Regions from separate parts of the Phyllobacterium sp. T2-21 genome, predicted to be linked through region 1. Evidence: predicted binding sites of a transcription regulator. Region 1 holds the regulator's gene; the other holds the start of a gene.

Region 1 (8,048 bases):
GCTTGAGGAGCAGAAGGGCCGGCATCAGGGCGGCTCGAAGTGGATCGGCACGGCCGGAACCTCACCCTTCGGTGCCTATGGCTACAATCCCGAAGGCGTGCGCATCGGCCAGGACGAGGGCCGGCACGGCCGGGCGGTCAAGGTCTGGGACAAGCGTGAATTCAGGAATTTTGACGACAGTGTCGAGCTGGGCACCCGCAACATCAAGGTTGCTCTGAAACGGCTGCGCCGCTGGGTGCGCGAAGGCGCCGATGACGAGCTTGATCTTTCCGGCACCATCAGGTCAACCGCCGAACACGGCTATCTCGACGTGCAGACGCGGCCCGAACGGCGCAATCATGTCAAGCTGCTGATGTTCTTCGATGTGGGCGGCTCCATGGACGAGCATATCCGGATCGCCGAGGAACTGTTCTCCGCCGTCCGCTCGGAATTCAAGCACATGGAATATTTCTACTTCCACAACTGCCTCTACGAGGGTGTGTGGAAGGACAACCGCCGCCGCCATGCGGAACGCATACCGACGCTCGATCTCATCCATAAATACGGACCGGACTACAAGGTCATCTTCGTCGGGGATGCCGCCATGGCGCCCTACGAGGTTTCCCATGCGGGCGGATCGGTCGAGCACTGGAACCAGGAGGCGGGCGCGGTCTGGCTCGGCCGGGTGCTCGACCACTGGAAGAACGCCGCGTGGCTCAATCCGTCAAAGGAACAATATTGGGACTACACCGCCTCGACGGCAATGATCCGCAAGATTTTCGCGCATCGCATGTATCCCATGACCCTGGCGGGTATCGAGGGGGCGACGCGCGAACTCTCGCGCAGGCACTGACTACCCGAACGAATACCCCGCACCGCGCACGGTGCGGATCGGATCGATCGAGCGGCCGATATTGATGGCCTTGCGCAGCCGCCCGACATGCACGTCGACGGTACGGTCGTCCACGTAGATGTCTGCGCCCCAGACATTGTCCAGGAGCTGGCCGCGCGAGAACACCCGGCCGGGGGACTGCATCAGGAATTCCAGCAGGCGGAATTCGGTCGGCCCGAGCTTCAACTCGCGCTCCTTGCGGAACACGCGGTGCTGCTCGCGGTCGAGCTTCAGATCGCCGAAGCTGAGCACATGCGACAGCAGGCTCGGATTGACCCGGCGCAGCATGGCCTTGATGCGGGCAAGCAGTTCCGGGGTCGAGAACGGCTTGACCATGTAGTCATCAGCACCGGTGGCAAGGCCGCGCACCCGCTCGCTCTCTTCGCCGCGCGCCGTCAGCATGATGATCGGCAGGATTTCGGTCTCGCGCCGCGCCCGCAGACGGCGGCAGAGTTCGATGCCGGAAAGACCCGGCAGCATCCAGTCGAGAATGAGCAGATCCGGCACTTTTTCACGCAGCGCAATTTCCGCCTCGTCACCGCGTGCGATTGTCTCGACGACATAACCTTCGGCTTCAAGATTGTACCGGAGAAGGACGCTGAGCGCTTCCTCGTCTTCGACAACAGTGATTTTGGGAGCGATCGCCATTGCTGGAATCCTAATTAAGGCTGTCTGGCTTCATCGACGATGATGCTGTGGGTCTGGTCTTCCTTGGGCCGTTCGGCCGGAAGCTGGGCACCCGTCACGATGTAGTAGACCGTTTCAGCAATGTTCGTCGCATGGTCTCCGATGCGCTCGATATTCTTGGCGCAGAAGAGAAGGTGCGTGCAGGCGGAGATGTTGCGCGGGTCTTCCATCATGTAGGTCAGGAGTTCGCGGAACAGCGATGTGTACAGCGCATCGATTTCATCATCGCGCTCACGCACGATGTTGACCTGCTGCACGGAGCGTGTCGCATAGGCGTCGAGCACGTCCTTCAGCTGCGTCAGGGCGAGTTCCGCGATGGTCTGCAGGCCGCGATAGACCGACAGCGTCTGACGCGTATCGGTGACGGCGACAACGCGCTTGGCGATGTTCTTGCCGAGGTCGCCGACCCGTTCGAGGTCGGAGGAAATGCGGATGGCGCCGATGATCTCACGCAGATCGATCGCCATGGGCTGGCGCTTGCCGATGATGGTGATGGCCTTTTCGTCGATCTCGCGCTGTCCGGCATCGAGGATGAGATCGTCCGAAATGACGCGCTGGGCCAGCGCGTTGTCGGAGTTCACCATGGCGGTGACGGCCTGTTCGACCATGCGCTCGGCATGGCCGCCCATTTCGGCGATCTTGTGCGTCAGGAACTTCAGTTCGTCGTCATAGGAACGGACGGTATGCTGCGACTCGGTCATATTCTTATCCCTGTTTCCCGTGATTAGCCGAAGCGTCCGGTGATGTAGTCCTGCGTGCGCTTTTCCGTCGGATTGGTGAACATCATTTCCGTATCGCCCACCTCGACGAGGTTTCCGAGATGGAACATGGCGGTGCGCTGCGAAACGCGGGCCGCCTGCTGCATCGAATGGGTGACGATGACGATGGTGTAGTTCTGGCGCAGTTCGTCGATCAGTTCCTCGACCTTTGCCGTGGCAATCGGATCGAGCGCCGAGCAGGGTTCGTCCATCAGGATGACTTCCGGGCTGACGGCAATGGCGCGGGCGATGCACAGGCGCTGCTGCTGGCCACCGGAAAGGCCGGTACCGGCTTCATGCAGGCGGTCCTTGACCTCGTCGAACAGGCTGGCGCGGCGCAGGCTCTTCTCGACGATTTCCTCCAGCTCATGCCGGTTCTTGGCAAGACCATGGATGCGCGGGCCATAGGCCACATTCTCGAAAATGGACTTCGGGAACGGATTGGGTTTCTGGAAAACCATGCCGACGCGAGCGCGCAGCTCGACCACGTCGATCTTCGGATTGTAGATATCCTCGTCATCGAGCGTGATCTTGCCGCCGATCTTGCAGCCTTCGATCGTGTCGTTCATGCGGTTGAGCGAGCGCAGGAAGGTCGACTTGCCGCAACCGGACGGGCCGATCAGCGCCGTCACCATCTTTTCCGGCACATCGAGGCTGACACCGAACAGGGCCTGCTTTTCACCGTAGTGAACGGTGACATCCTTGCCCTGCATTTTGATCGTATTGACCTGTGCACTCATTTTGTCGTTTACCGCTTTTTCGAGAGATCGTTCTGTCATGAGATTCATAATTCGCTCCCGTTTACCAGCGCCGCTCGAAGCGGCGACGCAGAATGATGGCTCCAATGTTCATGACTGCAAGAAACAGAAGCAGCACGATGATAGCGCCGGATGTGCGCTCGACAAAGGCCCGCTCCGCTTCGTTCGCCCACATGTAGATCTGCACCGGCAGGGCCGTTGACGGATCAAGCGGCGTGACCGGATAGTTGGCGACGAAGGCCACCATGCCGATCAGCAGCAGTGGTGCGGTCTCGCCCAGCGCGTGGGCAAGGCCGATGATCGTGCCGGTCAGGATGCCGGGTGCGGCCAGCGGCAGTACATGGTGAAACACCATCTGCGTCTTCGAGGCACCGATGCCCAGCGCCGCCGAGCGGATGGATGGCGGCACGGCGCGCAGGGCCGCACGGGTGGCGATGATGATCGTCGGCAGCGTCATCAGCGTCAGCACCAGGCCGCCGACCAGCGATGCGGAGCGCGGCAGGCCGAAGAAATTGATGAACACGGCCAGTCCAAGCAGACCGAAGACGATGGACGGCACCGCGGCCAGATTGTTGATGTTGACCTCGATGATATCGGTCAGGCGGCTCTTCTTGGCATATTCTTCCAGATAGATCGATGCGGCCACGCCGATGGGCAGGGAAAGGCAGAGGACAATCAGCATCATGTAGAGCGAGCCGATGAGCGCGACACCGAGACCCGACGTTTCCGGACGGCTCGATGCGCCGAAGGTGAACAGGCCGCTGTTGAAGCGCTGCGCCATGGCGCCTTCCTTGGCCAGCGTGTTCATCCAGGCAACCTGGCGGTCCGATACCTTGCGGTTTGCCTGATCGACACTCAGGTCGATCTGGCCCTTGAAGGCCGAGTCGATGTCGCCGCCGGTCAGCACCCAGAGGTTCTGCGTCGTGCCGATCAGTGCCGGATTTCCTGAAACCAGTTCCCGCAGCTGGCTGCGCGAGCCGTCGGAGACGAGCTTGCTCAGTTCGCGGATCGCCGGCTTGTCGTCAAGGCTGACGCCCAGCTTTTCGGCAAGGGCATTGCGCACGAGGATCGGATAGTTCGCGGTCAGCAGAACGGTCGGGTCGGTCGCACGCTTGTTCGTGGGGTCGATCACCTTCTCGTCGAGCTTGACCGAGAGGCTGACCTCCGTCTGCCAGAACGCCGTGTAGCCGTTGGAAATCACCGAGTAGAGCAGCGCAACCAGGAAGAACAGGCCGATGGCAATCGCGGTGATGCCGTAAATCTTGAACCGGCGCTCGGCGGCATAGCGGCGCTTCAGACCGATGTCGCGCCGGACGACCTTTGCCGGAGCAACTGCAGCAGGATTGAGTGTTGTGTCGGTCATTCGTACTGCTCCCGGTACTTACGCACGATGTAAAGCGCGAAAATGTTCATCGCCAGCGTGATGAAGAAAAGGGTGAGGCCAAGGGCGAATGCCACCAGCGTCTGCGGTGAATTGAATTCGAGATCGCCTGTCAGCTGGTTGACGATCTTTACGGTGATGGTCGTCATGGCGTCGAACGGATTGATGTTGAGGTTCGCCGCAACACCGGCCGCCAGAACCACGATCATCGTTTCGCCGATGGCGCGCGACGCGGTGAGCAGCAGCGCACCGACGATGCCGGGCAACGCGGCAGGCAGCACGACGCGGCGGATCGTCTCCGAACGCGTCGATCCAAGCCCGAGCGAGCCGTCACGCAGCGACCCCGGAACGGCGGTAATGATGTCGTCCGACAGGGAGGAAACGAAAGGGATCAGCATCACGCCCATCACGATACCGGCGGTCAGCACGCTCTGCGCCATGATGAAGGGATAGCCGCCCGATATGGCCGCACTGATATCGCGCAGGAACGGTCCGACGGTGACAAGGGCAAAGAAGCCGTAGACGATCGTCGGGATGCCCGCCAGCACTTCAAGCAGCGGCTTGACCACCGACCGCACGTTCCGGCTGGCATATTCGGCCATGTAGATGGCGGCGAACAAGCCGACCGGCACGGCAAACAGCATGGCGACAAGCGCGATATAGAGCGTGCCGGCAAGCAGCGGAATGAGACCGAACTGACCCTGCGCCCCATTGCCGCCGGCTGCGGAGAAGCGCGGATCCCACACCGTGCCGAAGAAGAAGCTCGACGGGGTTACGGACTGGAAGAAGGTGATGGTCTGGAACAGCATCGACAAAACGATGCCGACCGTCGTCAGGATGGCGATGGTCGAGGCTGCGAGCAGTCCCCAGAGGATGATCCGCTCGACATTGTTGCGGGCCCGCGTGCGGACGTTGACGCCGGACAGACCGAAGATCGCACCGGCAACGGCAAGGACAATGGCGACCACCGCGCCGATATTATGCGCGCGCGCCGTGCTCTTGTTCCATTGCACGGCAACGGGGATCATGAAGTCCTGGCCTTCCGTCGCCAGGGCCACGCCCTTGCTCGACAGCAGCGGCCGCAATTCGGAGAAAGTGGTTGGAAGGTTCGCCCGTTCCTGGTCCGTCAGCTTGTCGAGACCCCGCGCGATGCCGCCGACCATGCCAAGCTCGAGGCTCTGGCTGGCAATGACGCTTTCGCTGTTGTGCACCGGCAGGCTGTTGATGGCCTGGCGCTCGATATAGAAGCTCGAGCCGACGGCCCAGACCAGGATGAAGATAATTGCTGGCAATACGGAAACCAGAAAAACCCACCAGCCGTGATAATGCGGCAAGGAATGGGCTTTGACACTTCTGTCATCTTTGCTGATGGCGCGCTGGCGTCCAAGAAAGAACCCGACAAGACCAATCGCAACGACAATCACTAAAACCAACAAGGTGGACATCAACGCTTCCCCGATCTGTCCTGCAACGAGAGCATAGGCCCCGAGAAATATCCGGCGCGGACAGGGTTCTGTCCGCGCCGGTTATCGGCTTACTTGCCAGCCATGGTCTTGCCGGCGGCGAATGCGGAGCGCTGAGCTTCACGCTCTGCATCCGGTGCAGCAACCAGGCCGTATTCTACCAGCGGGCTATCCGGACCGACCATCTGGTCAGCAAGGAAGAAGTCCACATATTCCTTCAGGCCGGGGATGACGCCGAGATGCGCCTTCTTGACGTAGAAGAACAGCGGGCGCGATACCGGATACTTGCCGGTGGCAATGGTTTCCGTGCTTGGCTTGATGCCGTTGACGGTTGCAACCTTCAGCTTGTCCGCATTGTTTTCGTAGAAGGCCAGACCGAAGACGCCAACGCCGGTCTTGTTGGCATCGATGCGAGCCAGTGTTTCCGGATAGTCGCCATCGATGTCGATGGCCTTGCCGTCCTTGCGGACAGCGATACAGGCGGCGGCAGCGGCCTTTTCGTCAAGACCGGCAGCCTTGATCGCATCGGCTGCACCGGTGGCCTTGCAACCGCCAGTCATCAGCTTCTCTTCGAAAACTTCACGTGTGCCGTGCTTTTCGCCAGGAATGTAGGCGGCGATGTCCCAATCGGGCAGCTTCGGGTTAACCTGGTTCCACTTGGTGTTCGGATTGGCAACCAGCTTGCCGTCGACAACGACCTGCGCGGCAAGAGCGGTATAGACGTCCTTTGGCTCCAGCGCCCAATCCGGGCCCTTGATGTCGGTCGCGAACACGATGCCGTCATAACCGATGCGGATTTCTTCAACGTCCTTGACGCCGGCGTCAACGCAGGACTTCAACTCAGTGTCCTTGATCGGACGCGAGGCATTGGCGATATCGATGGTGTTTTCACCAACGCCCTTGCAGAATTCCTTGATGCCGGCACCCGAACCGCCGGATTCAACGACCGGGGTCTTGAACTTGGGGAATGTTTCGCCAAAAGCTTCGGCGACGATCTTGGCATATGGCAGCACTGTGGATGAACCGCTGACCTGAATCTGGTCGCGAGCGGATGCGCCAACTGTCGTGGCAATCACCGAGATCGCAATCAGAGCAGTGGTGGAAATAAGCTTGTTCATAGGAGCAGCTCCTGTTGGATTAACTGTGTGACGCCTCCGACGTCGTCTGCCGTCTATAGAACCAATATAACAGTCATATGACACTATTGTTACAGTTCTGTAGCGCGGCCTGTGCATGAGCCGCGCCCGCGGCGGAATCAAAATTCCTTCTAAAACCATCAAGTTAACCGTCTATGGATTTTGCACAGCTTGGCACAGTGAAGATAAGCTCAACGATTCCAGTGGGTTCATGACGCTCAATTGCGACACTCGCGCAGGCATCCCTGCCATAGGCCGCAGGGGGACAATACCGTCCCCCCACCGCGGTTTCAAAAAAATTCCGCGCAAGCGACGGATTGTCCCGCTCCCGCCGTTTAAGTCACGACAAATGACAGTCTGCTGAAAGGAAAAGTTTGATGAAATCGAGAGTAGCTGCGGTTCTTCTTGCCATGGTGCCACTGTCCCTGCCCGCAACCCTGGCGATGGCGGCACCCAAGGCCGACACCAATGGCGACGGCACAATTTCACTGGCCGAATATCAGGCCGCCGCCAGGGCGCGGCTGCTCAAATTCGATACCGACGGCGACGGCAAACTCTCGCTCGAGGAGTGGCTGAAGCGCCCCGCTGCAAAGAATGCCAAGCGCGATCCCACGGCGGTGTTCAACCGGATCGATACAAATCATGACGGCTTCATCGATACGGCGGAAATGGATACTGTAGCAAAGAAGCGGTTTGAGCGCCTCGACACGAATTCCGATGGCCAATTGACCAAAGAGGAACGCCGCGGACACAGGAAGGGCGCCACCGACAGTTCACAGGAGTAACGGCAAGCGTGCAAAACCTTGGACAATCGCAACACGGATGAAGAACTGCTGGTGAAGATCGGCCAGCATGACGATGCGGCCGTCCGAACCATGGTGACACGCAAGCTGCCGCGCCTGCTCGCCCTGGCGGCGCGGATGCTTGGCGACCGGAATGAAGCCGAGGATGTCGCCCAGGAAGCCTTTATCCGGCTGTGGCGGCAGGCGGGCAG
Region 2 (8,048 bases), on a different replicon from region 1:
TGACAAGGTTTACCTCGATTTTATGGACAACGGTGACGGCATTCCGAAGGCGAGTGCAGCCCGGATTTTCGATGCATTTTTCACAACGACATCGGCCAGCGGCGCCTCGGAGGAGGACGGAACATTTGCCGGAATGGGGATGGGCCTCAAGATAGTGAAGGATATCGTCGAATCGGCAAACGGCGATGTGGTGCTCCATAAACCGCGAACCGGTTTCTCCACCTGTTTTCGCGTGACGATGCCTGAAGCAACAGATGAGGAGCTGCCAGATAATGCCTATTGACTACGTCTGCATTGACGACGAGGCGACCAAGGTAAAACCGATTGTTCAGTTGCTTGAGCAGGCGAGCGCAGATCTTAAAATCGATGTCCGCGCGCCGGTGCAATTCGACGAAGAAATTCGCCAAATCAGCAAGCTGAAGCTAGACGGCCTGCTTCTCGACCTGCGTCTAGACCGCGCCGCAAACGAAGACGGGGCGCGCGTGAACTATCGTGCCCTGTCGCTTGCACAGGAACTCAGAACCAGAATGACAGAGTCTGAGATTTCGTCGTTTCCGATTGTGCTGTGGTCGGTAGACGACAATTTCAAGGTCTCTTACGATAAGGATGAAACCAGCCATGACCTGTTTGATCGCCAGTATTACAAGGCGTCAATTACAGACAATAAGGCTCTAGTCGCACGGGAGATGATCGCGTTAGCCAATGGCTATAAAACGATTAATAGCCTCAAATCCAAAACAGTGAAGGGCATCTACAGTCGCATCATTGACCTTCCTGACGCCTTTGACATCCTGGATGCGCGCATTGCCGGCGACATTGCCGAAAATCGGTCCTATCCAGCGCATGTATTTGCACGCTCTGTCTTGCAGAATTTGATTCTTGGCAGCGGGCCGCTAATAGACGAGCGACTGCTCGCTGCCCGACTGGGCGTCGACATCGAAAAATCGCCAGACTGGGACAAACTAAAAGCAAAGTTCTGCACGCCGGCGGCCTATACTGGAGTGTTCTCCCAGGCGTGGTCGCGTTGGTGGATGTTCAAACTGAATTCGGCATGGAACAAAATTCATCCCAAAGCCGCGCTGCAGCGCCTTGAGGCTGAAGAAAGGGTCCAAATATTGAAGAAGGCTCTCAGATTACCTCAGCTGAAAGCCGCAGAGCCTCTAGTTGCAGGATACGACCGCCGGTATTGGTATGTGTGCAAACTGCTTCACGTACCAATATCTCCCACTGACGCCGTCCAGTTGTCGGTAGATCGCCGCGAATGGCAGGACGGCATTTACGGGTCTCTGAATGCGATCTTGGAGCGAATGCACAAATCGCACGGATATGAGATCCATCCCTTCGAGCGGGCGCGGATAGACGAACTCATGGTCAGCCTTCGCAATGACAAAAAATAACTTTTCTGACCAGCGGAAAAAATCCGCAACAGCGCTGAGAGCCCTCGCAACGATCTTAAGCCGAAAACGGGTGTGTTCAGATGTAGGTCCTCTGAACGCCGCGGCAGAACAATGCTCGTTAGCGTCGGCCCATGGCGACAAGGCTTGGGGCTACGATATCACCAACCTGACGTTCCAGCTCATCTCACCTAAGGGCACCGTTCCGGCCAAAACAACCGGCTTCCGGATCGAGTTGAATATATCGATGATCGGCCGCTTCGAAGGCGAGCCCGATGATCAGTTCGCGAAGCTCGAGATAAATGTGGAAAAGTATGCTCAGGGGCCGGCCGGTGCCGAATTGAAGGCTGCATGGCACTTTGACCGTCACATCATTGATACAAAGAAAGACAGCCCCCACGTCACGGAAGACATCCACCCTCTATACCATTTTCAGTTCGGGGGAGCCCGTATGACAAAAGTCGCCGATCAGCTCGGCCAAACTCTTTTACTTGACCCACCCCGCCTCATGCATCCACCAATGGACGGCATCCTAGCGGTCGATTTTGTACTGGCAAATTATGCAGGCGAAATTTGGAAATCGCTCCGAGAGGATACACAATACGCGAATTTGATCGTTCCGCAGTTCGAAAGGTTCTGGAAGCCATACTTCGACGGCGTGGCTGGCAGCTGGGCAAAACCACGATCTATCGTCTCAGGATTTCTATGTCCGTTTGTGATCGGTTAGCTAAGCGTTTGCCGCAGGCACGACTAATCGGGGTCGGTTCATAGGGAACTAGATGCGGCCGTGAACTACTCACCGAAACTGATCTTCAAACGGCGTTGTACGCAAGTTCGACGAACTTGCATCTTGAGCGAGACTGGGGGCCAAAGAATGATGGGCGAATTCAATCGGATGACAGTGGTAGCTGCTGCTGAAGTTGTTTCAGATAGCTATTCTCATAGCGAGATTGACGTTCTCGAAGTGCAATGGGGAATTGAGGATCGGGGCGGAGGTGGCAGCAAATCAGCCAAGGTCGTCAGCCTTTCCAAGGCTGCAATCGAAGGTGGCCCGGCGGTCTACACGGAATTCGGCCAAGTCAGCTTGGAGCGGGCCATGATCGAAAAAGCGCTCGCAAACTGGTCGACTGCCAAAGAGAAGACGTCTTGGCAAAAGCTGAAAGCAGGTCTGAAGTTCGACGGCTTTGAGATCATTGAACCAGCCGAAGAAGACGACGTGTGGGGGAGACGAGCCTCAAAGGCACCAGCGACTCTCGTCAGGATGGGCTGTCCGAAGAAGAAGACGCGACATTCAGGCTTCAAATAAATCTGGTCACTGCAAGACTGTTTTTGCGCCGCCTAGACCACAGGCCATATTGATAAGCTCATCTCGGTAAATCTGTTGCTGCATAACCAGCTGGCTGCACGAATGAAAACTCACGAACGGTTTTTGAATGTTGGACCTGTTTGATCCCCGCATCCCTGAAGCAAAACTTCACGATCACTTTCGTCTCATCACCGCCCACCCTGACTATGCTAAGGTCAAGCCTGTCATTCAAAACTGGGCGACAGGCCTGCTGGGTCGAAGGGGTGAGAGCGGAAAATTCATCAACGAATTCCAATCGACGTTCAATTCCTCGATGTGGGAGCTGTATCTCAACAGAGCGCTCATCGACTTGGGATGCAGGGTCGACTTTTCGAAGTCGGCACCGGATTTCTTCATCAAAGGACCCGGAAATTACGAGTTCAACATAGAGGCTGTCGTCTCTGATCAGCCCCCGACAGCAAAGCAGTGGAAGATCTTTAGCGAGCAGGATTTCAAGACGCGTGGTGCGCTGAAACTTGCTGGAAAGATGAGGGACAAGCTTGATCTTTTCCGCGGAAGCAATGGAAAGAAGCATCCGTATTCTTCGATGAGCCATGTGCGTGGTCGACCATTTGTCATCGCTATCGCTCCTTTCGACAGCGACCTCTCGCTCACTCAAAACAACGAACTCATCAACATGGTCCTTTTTGGCATGGCACCGCCGGTTCTCGAAGAGTTAGACCTAGGGAAACAAGGCAGGATAACCTTTCTCCAGAAAGCCTCGGGTGCGTCGGTTGAGATGGGAATTTTCACGAACGATTCGTTCAAAGAGATCAGCGCCGTTTTCTTCTCTACGGTCGGGACCTTCGGAAAGGCCGTCGTTGAAAGTAAAATTGATAGGCTCGTCCGGGCAACGCGCTACAGGCTGATTGATAAGGACAAGATTGAGCCCGGTTCGAAGCTCTGGCAGGTCGGGACGCACCGGTTTCAGCTCGCCTCGTTGAACTACCTCCTCACGCAACGACGAGAAAGCGGCCACCAGATCGGCGGTGCAGATTTGCTTATCCAACATTCGTCGTTTCATCGTGAAACCCATCTGGATGGGCTTCAGGTCTATTTCAATCCGTATGCAGAGGTGCCGTTTGACCCAAAATTCCCATGGCCCGCAGAAGTCGCTCTCAATTATTACGAGGTTGAAAGCGGTGAGCACATCCAAGCGCATCCTGACGGCGCGCTCGTTTCAAGGCAAGTTTATGAAATAACCTCAGAAACCATCCGTCCTCTGCTCGGCACATATGGCTTCCTTTGATGATGGCGAGCCGGCTTGATGTGCGCGAATATCGCTCGCCCAATCCCGCCTCTCCCATCTAACCCGCATGGAGCCATTTGCGGGAGAGTGCGGAATCCTGCGTTTAGATTTGATAACGGCGTGATCTTACATGCTAGCTGAACGTTTTAGATTTTGATGCAGCTAATCGTGCAGCATTTTACTTCGTATTGCAAAGTTTCCAGACGTTCGTCAAAGCGTGGTTTGAGCAAAACTTTGCGCTAATGCCTTGGATTAGCGCGGCTTTCTCGTTGGCGTAGGATTCCGCACTCTTCCGCAAATGACCCGCTTTGGTCGGTCTCAGCCCCAAGGGTTTTGAGGCGGATTGCTGCGTCTTTTATTCTCTAACTTATTGTTTCCGCAATCATTTAGAAATTCCGCGGTTTCGGGCTTAGAACCCCGGATTGTAGACATTCACGCTACAATCAAAAATGTCCTAAACTCGCCTGTTATCGGCGTTTTCAAAGGAAGATCTACTGGTCCTTAGCGGCACATGCAAACGATCGTTTTCCGATCACTGGCGATTTTATGCAGCTGGCCTCTGATCAGCGGGTTTCGCGGATCCCTCTACAAGTTTCTCCTCCACCCCTAATCATTGAATCGGCCGTTTGAACGATTGAATTCAGCCTGAATCGGTTTGGCCATTTACCCGTTGGTGGCAGATGAACGCGCAGCGCCTTGAGACTTTTCAGAGTCTCAAGGCGCTGCGCAAAGATGCGGGGTCGTGGACTTCAGACATGACAACGCCCCACCGCAAGTTCTGCAATAAAGCTGCTGCGATCATTGCATCCTGTGAACTTACGGGTTGTAAAAACTGGCGCGATTTCATCTGGCTGTCATCCGGGATTTATAAAGGAGAGGGGAAGCTAACCAAGTTGGGGGTATGAAATGCGTAAACTTTTCCTTGTGGTGGCGTCGGCGGCACTCTTGTCCGGGGCGGCCCATGCGACAACGATCTATCCGCTGGACCGGGCCACGGTCCTTGCAGGCTCGCCATTCGATTTCAAGGTTGAATTCAGCAAGGTCGTGAAGCCGGAAGACGTGAAAGTCACGATCAACGGCGAGAGCTACGACGCTGTTTTCGGCAAGGCCGCCCAATTCGTTGCCGAGGAGAAGGGCGCTGAAGACAAGGTGCTCGGATCCGCGCTCATCCTGCGCGACATCAAGCTTGCGAAGCCCGGCCAGTACAAGGTCGAGGTATCGGCTGGCGACGAGAAGAAATCGGTCGGCTGGGATGTATACACAACGTCCGACACGCCCAAAGCCAAGAACATCATCTTCCTGCTGGGTGACGGTCTTTCCGTTGCGCACCGCACCGGCGCCCGCCTCATGTCCAAGGGCATGACCGAGGGGAAGGCCAATGGCCGCCTTGCCATGGATGACATTCCGCCCGTCGCCTTCATCGGCACCTCCTCGACCTCGGCGATCGCTACCGACAGCGCCAACACCATGTCGGCCTATATGACCGGCCACAAGTCCGCGGTAAACGCACTCGGCGTCTATGCTGACCGCACGCCGGCCAGCCAGGACGACCCCAAGGTCGAAACGATCGGTGAGGCTCTGCGCCGCACCGGCAAGAAGTCGCTCGGCATCGTGACGACATCCGAAGTGCAGGACGCGACACCTGCCGCGCTCGTTTCCCATACGCGCAAGCGCGCCGACAAGGCCGACATCGTCGGCATGATGTACAACGTCAAGCCGGACGTGCTGCTCGGCGGCGGCTCGGCCTATTTCCTGGCCAAGGACGTGCCCGGTTCGAAGCGCAAGGACGACAAGGACTATATCGCGCTCTTCAAGGAGGCCGGTTACGCCCTCGCCACCGACAAGAATGAACTGGCCGCCGCGGCTGGCTCGAACCAGGGCAAGCTGCTCGGCCTCTTCCACACAGGCAACCTCGACGTCACGCTCGATCGCGAATTCCTCAAAAAGGGTACCGTCGATAAGTTTCCCAACCAGCCGGGCCTGGTTGATATGACCAAGGTGGCGCTCGACAGGCTGTCGAAGAATCCGGATGGCTTCTTCCTGATGGTGGAGGCTGCGTCCATCGACAAGATGAGCCATCCCCTCGATTGGGATCGCGCTTTGATCGATACGATCGAATTCGACAAGGCCATCGCGGCTGCACGCGAATTCCAGGCGAAAAATCCGGATACGCTGATCGTCGTCACTGGTGACCATACGCACGGCGTCTCGATCATCGGCACTGTCGATGATGATAAGCCGGGCACGGAAATGCGCGACAAGGTCGGCACCTATGCCGCCGCAGGCTTCCCGAACTACGAAGACAAGGACGGCGATGGCTATCCGGACCGAATCGATGTTTCCCGCCGTCTGTTCATCGCGGCCAACAACGGTCCTGACCACTACGAGACCTTCCGTCCGAAGCTCGATGGTCCTTTCGTTCCGGCGATCCAGAACGAGAAGAAGGAATACGTCGCCAACGAAGCTTACAAGGACGTGCCGGGCGCCGTCTTCGTCCAGGGCAACATCCCGCGCGATGAGGATAGTGGCGTTCATGCGGTGGACGATGTCGTGCTGCAGGCCGTTGGCCCGGGTGCGGAAGGCTTCCGTGGTTACATGGAACAGAGCGACGTCTATCGTGTCCTCGCCGACGCTTTCGCACTCGGCGCGTCAAAGATGTAAATCTGTCCGGCTGACGAACAGGGCAGGCGGCCGAAAGCCGCCTGTCCTCCCGTTTAAGGAGATTGCGATGACGGAGAAGAAGACCTTTGCTATTTGTCGTCGGGCGCTGCTCACGGCCGCTGCGGTCTTGCCTTTCATGGGCATTGCCGCACGCGCAAGCGCTGCCGAAAAACTGGGCTTCGGCGAGCTCTACAAAAGCTTTGGTCCGCTCGGTCTCGAATTTTCCGACAAGGTGAAGCAATTGAGTGGTCAGGAGATTGCCATCAGCGGCTTCATGGCGCCGCCACTGAAGGCGGAGGCCGCATTTTTCGTCCTGACGGAAATCCCGATGTCGCTCTGCCCGTTCTGTTCCTCAGACGCCGACTGGCCGGATAATATCATGGTCGTCTATCTCTCGGCCAAGCAGACCTTCGTGCAATTCAATGCGCCGATCATCGCGCGTGGGGTGCTGGAGTTCGGCTCCTGGACCGATCCGGAAACCGGCTTCATCAGCCAGTTGCGTCTTCGGAACGCGGCTTTCAGGACCGTCTGACACCATGCTCGCGCTCGACGTTACCGATCTTCAAATGCATTTTCCCGGCTTGGCTGCGCCGGTCCTCGCCATCGAGCGATTTCATCTGCCGGCCGGTGGCCAGCTGGCGATCACCGGGGCTTCCGGCTCGGGCAAAAGCACATTCGTCAACGCGATTACCGGCCTGGAAAACGTCACGCAAGGCAAAATTTCCTGGAATGGTATGGACATCACCCGTCTTTCCTCCGGCCGGCGCGATGCTTTTCGCGCACGCAACATCGGCCTTGTCATGCAGGATTTCCATCTTTTCCCCGGGCTTTCCGCTTTCGACAACGTGGTTCTCCCGGTCAGGCTTGCGCGCCGGCTGACCGTCGAGGAGCGGGAGCGTGCGATTGCGCTGCTTTCAGCCACCGGGATCAACCGCGTCGGGCAGGGGGTCGAGACACTGTCGCGTGGTGAAATGCAGCGTGTCGCCGTCGCCCGTGCGCTGCTGCAGCGTCCCGGCGTCATCGTCGCTGACGAGCCAACGGCCAGTCTTGACCGCCATGCGGGCAACGAGGTTGCCGAGCTTCTGCTGCGGCTTTCCGCAGAGCAGGGCACGACACTGGTGGTGGTCACGCATGATGCCTTCCTGGCGGAGCGTCTCGGCCGCCGCATCTGCCTGGAGAGCGGGCGTGTCGACGAGGATAGTGGAGAGAGTGCCGCGCAATGATGAAGTTCATTTTTGCCGACCTGCGGCGATTCTGGAGCGGCGCGTTGGCCGTTGTGGTGCTCATTGCATTGTCCGTCGCTTTAAGCGTGACCGTGACGTTGCAGGAGCGGGCCGTCCGGCTCGGCAGCGCGCGTGCGGCCGAGAAATTCGATCTGCTGGTCGGAGCTGCCGGCAGT

What was found. Region 1 encodes PhoB, which activates phosphate uptake and scavenging genes when phosphate is short. Its sites were predicted from a motif close to TGTCATNNANCTGTCAT; they were not measured.
Region 2: the regulator PhoB is predicted to act here: its motif matches at 4,830-4,846, upstream of ACZ5FP_RS18485 (alkaline phosphatase).

Annotation. Positions count from the first base shown of each region.
Region 1 is NZ_AP027912.1:175,128-183,175, forward strand. It holds gene ACZ5FP_RS00880 (vWA domain-containing protein) at 1-832, shown strand, start outside; gene phoB (phosphate regulon transcriptional regulator PhoB) at 833-1,519, opposite strand; gene phoU (phosphate signaling complex protein PhoU) at 1,534-2,259, opposite strand; gene pstB (phosphate ABC transporter ATP-binding protein PstB) at 2,283-3,056, opposite strand; gene pstA (phosphate ABC transporter permease PstA) at 3,118-4,437, opposite strand; gene pstC (phosphate ABC transporter permease subunit PstC) at 4,434-5,900, opposite strand; gene ACZ5FP_RS00910 (substrate-binding domain-containing protein) at 5,990-7,036, opposite strand; gene ACZ5FP_RS00915 (EF-hand domain-containing protein) at 7,432-7,839, shown strand; gene ACZ5FP_RS00920 (RNA polymerase sigma factor) at 7,858-8,048, shown strand, end outside.
Region 2 is NZ_AP027913.1:69,645-77,692, forward strand. It holds gene ACZ5FP_RS18460 (sensor histidine kinase) at 1-283, shown strand, start outside; gene ACZ5FP_RS18465 (hypothetical protein) at 273-1,397, shown strand; gene ACZ5FP_RS18470 (hypothetical protein) at 1,384-2,121, shown strand; gene ACZ5FP_RS18475 (hypothetical protein) at 2,269-2,700, shown strand; gene ACZ5FP_RS18480 (hypothetical protein) at 2,828-3,988, shown strand; gene ACZ5FP_RS18485 (alkaline phosphatase) at 4,895-6,649, shown strand; gene ACZ5FP_RS18490 (hypothetical protein) at 6,717-7,181, shown strand; gene ACZ5FP_RS18495 (ABC transporter ATP-binding protein) at 7,186-7,872, shown strand; gene ACZ5FP_RS18500 (ABC transporter permease) at 7,869-8,048, shown strand, end outside.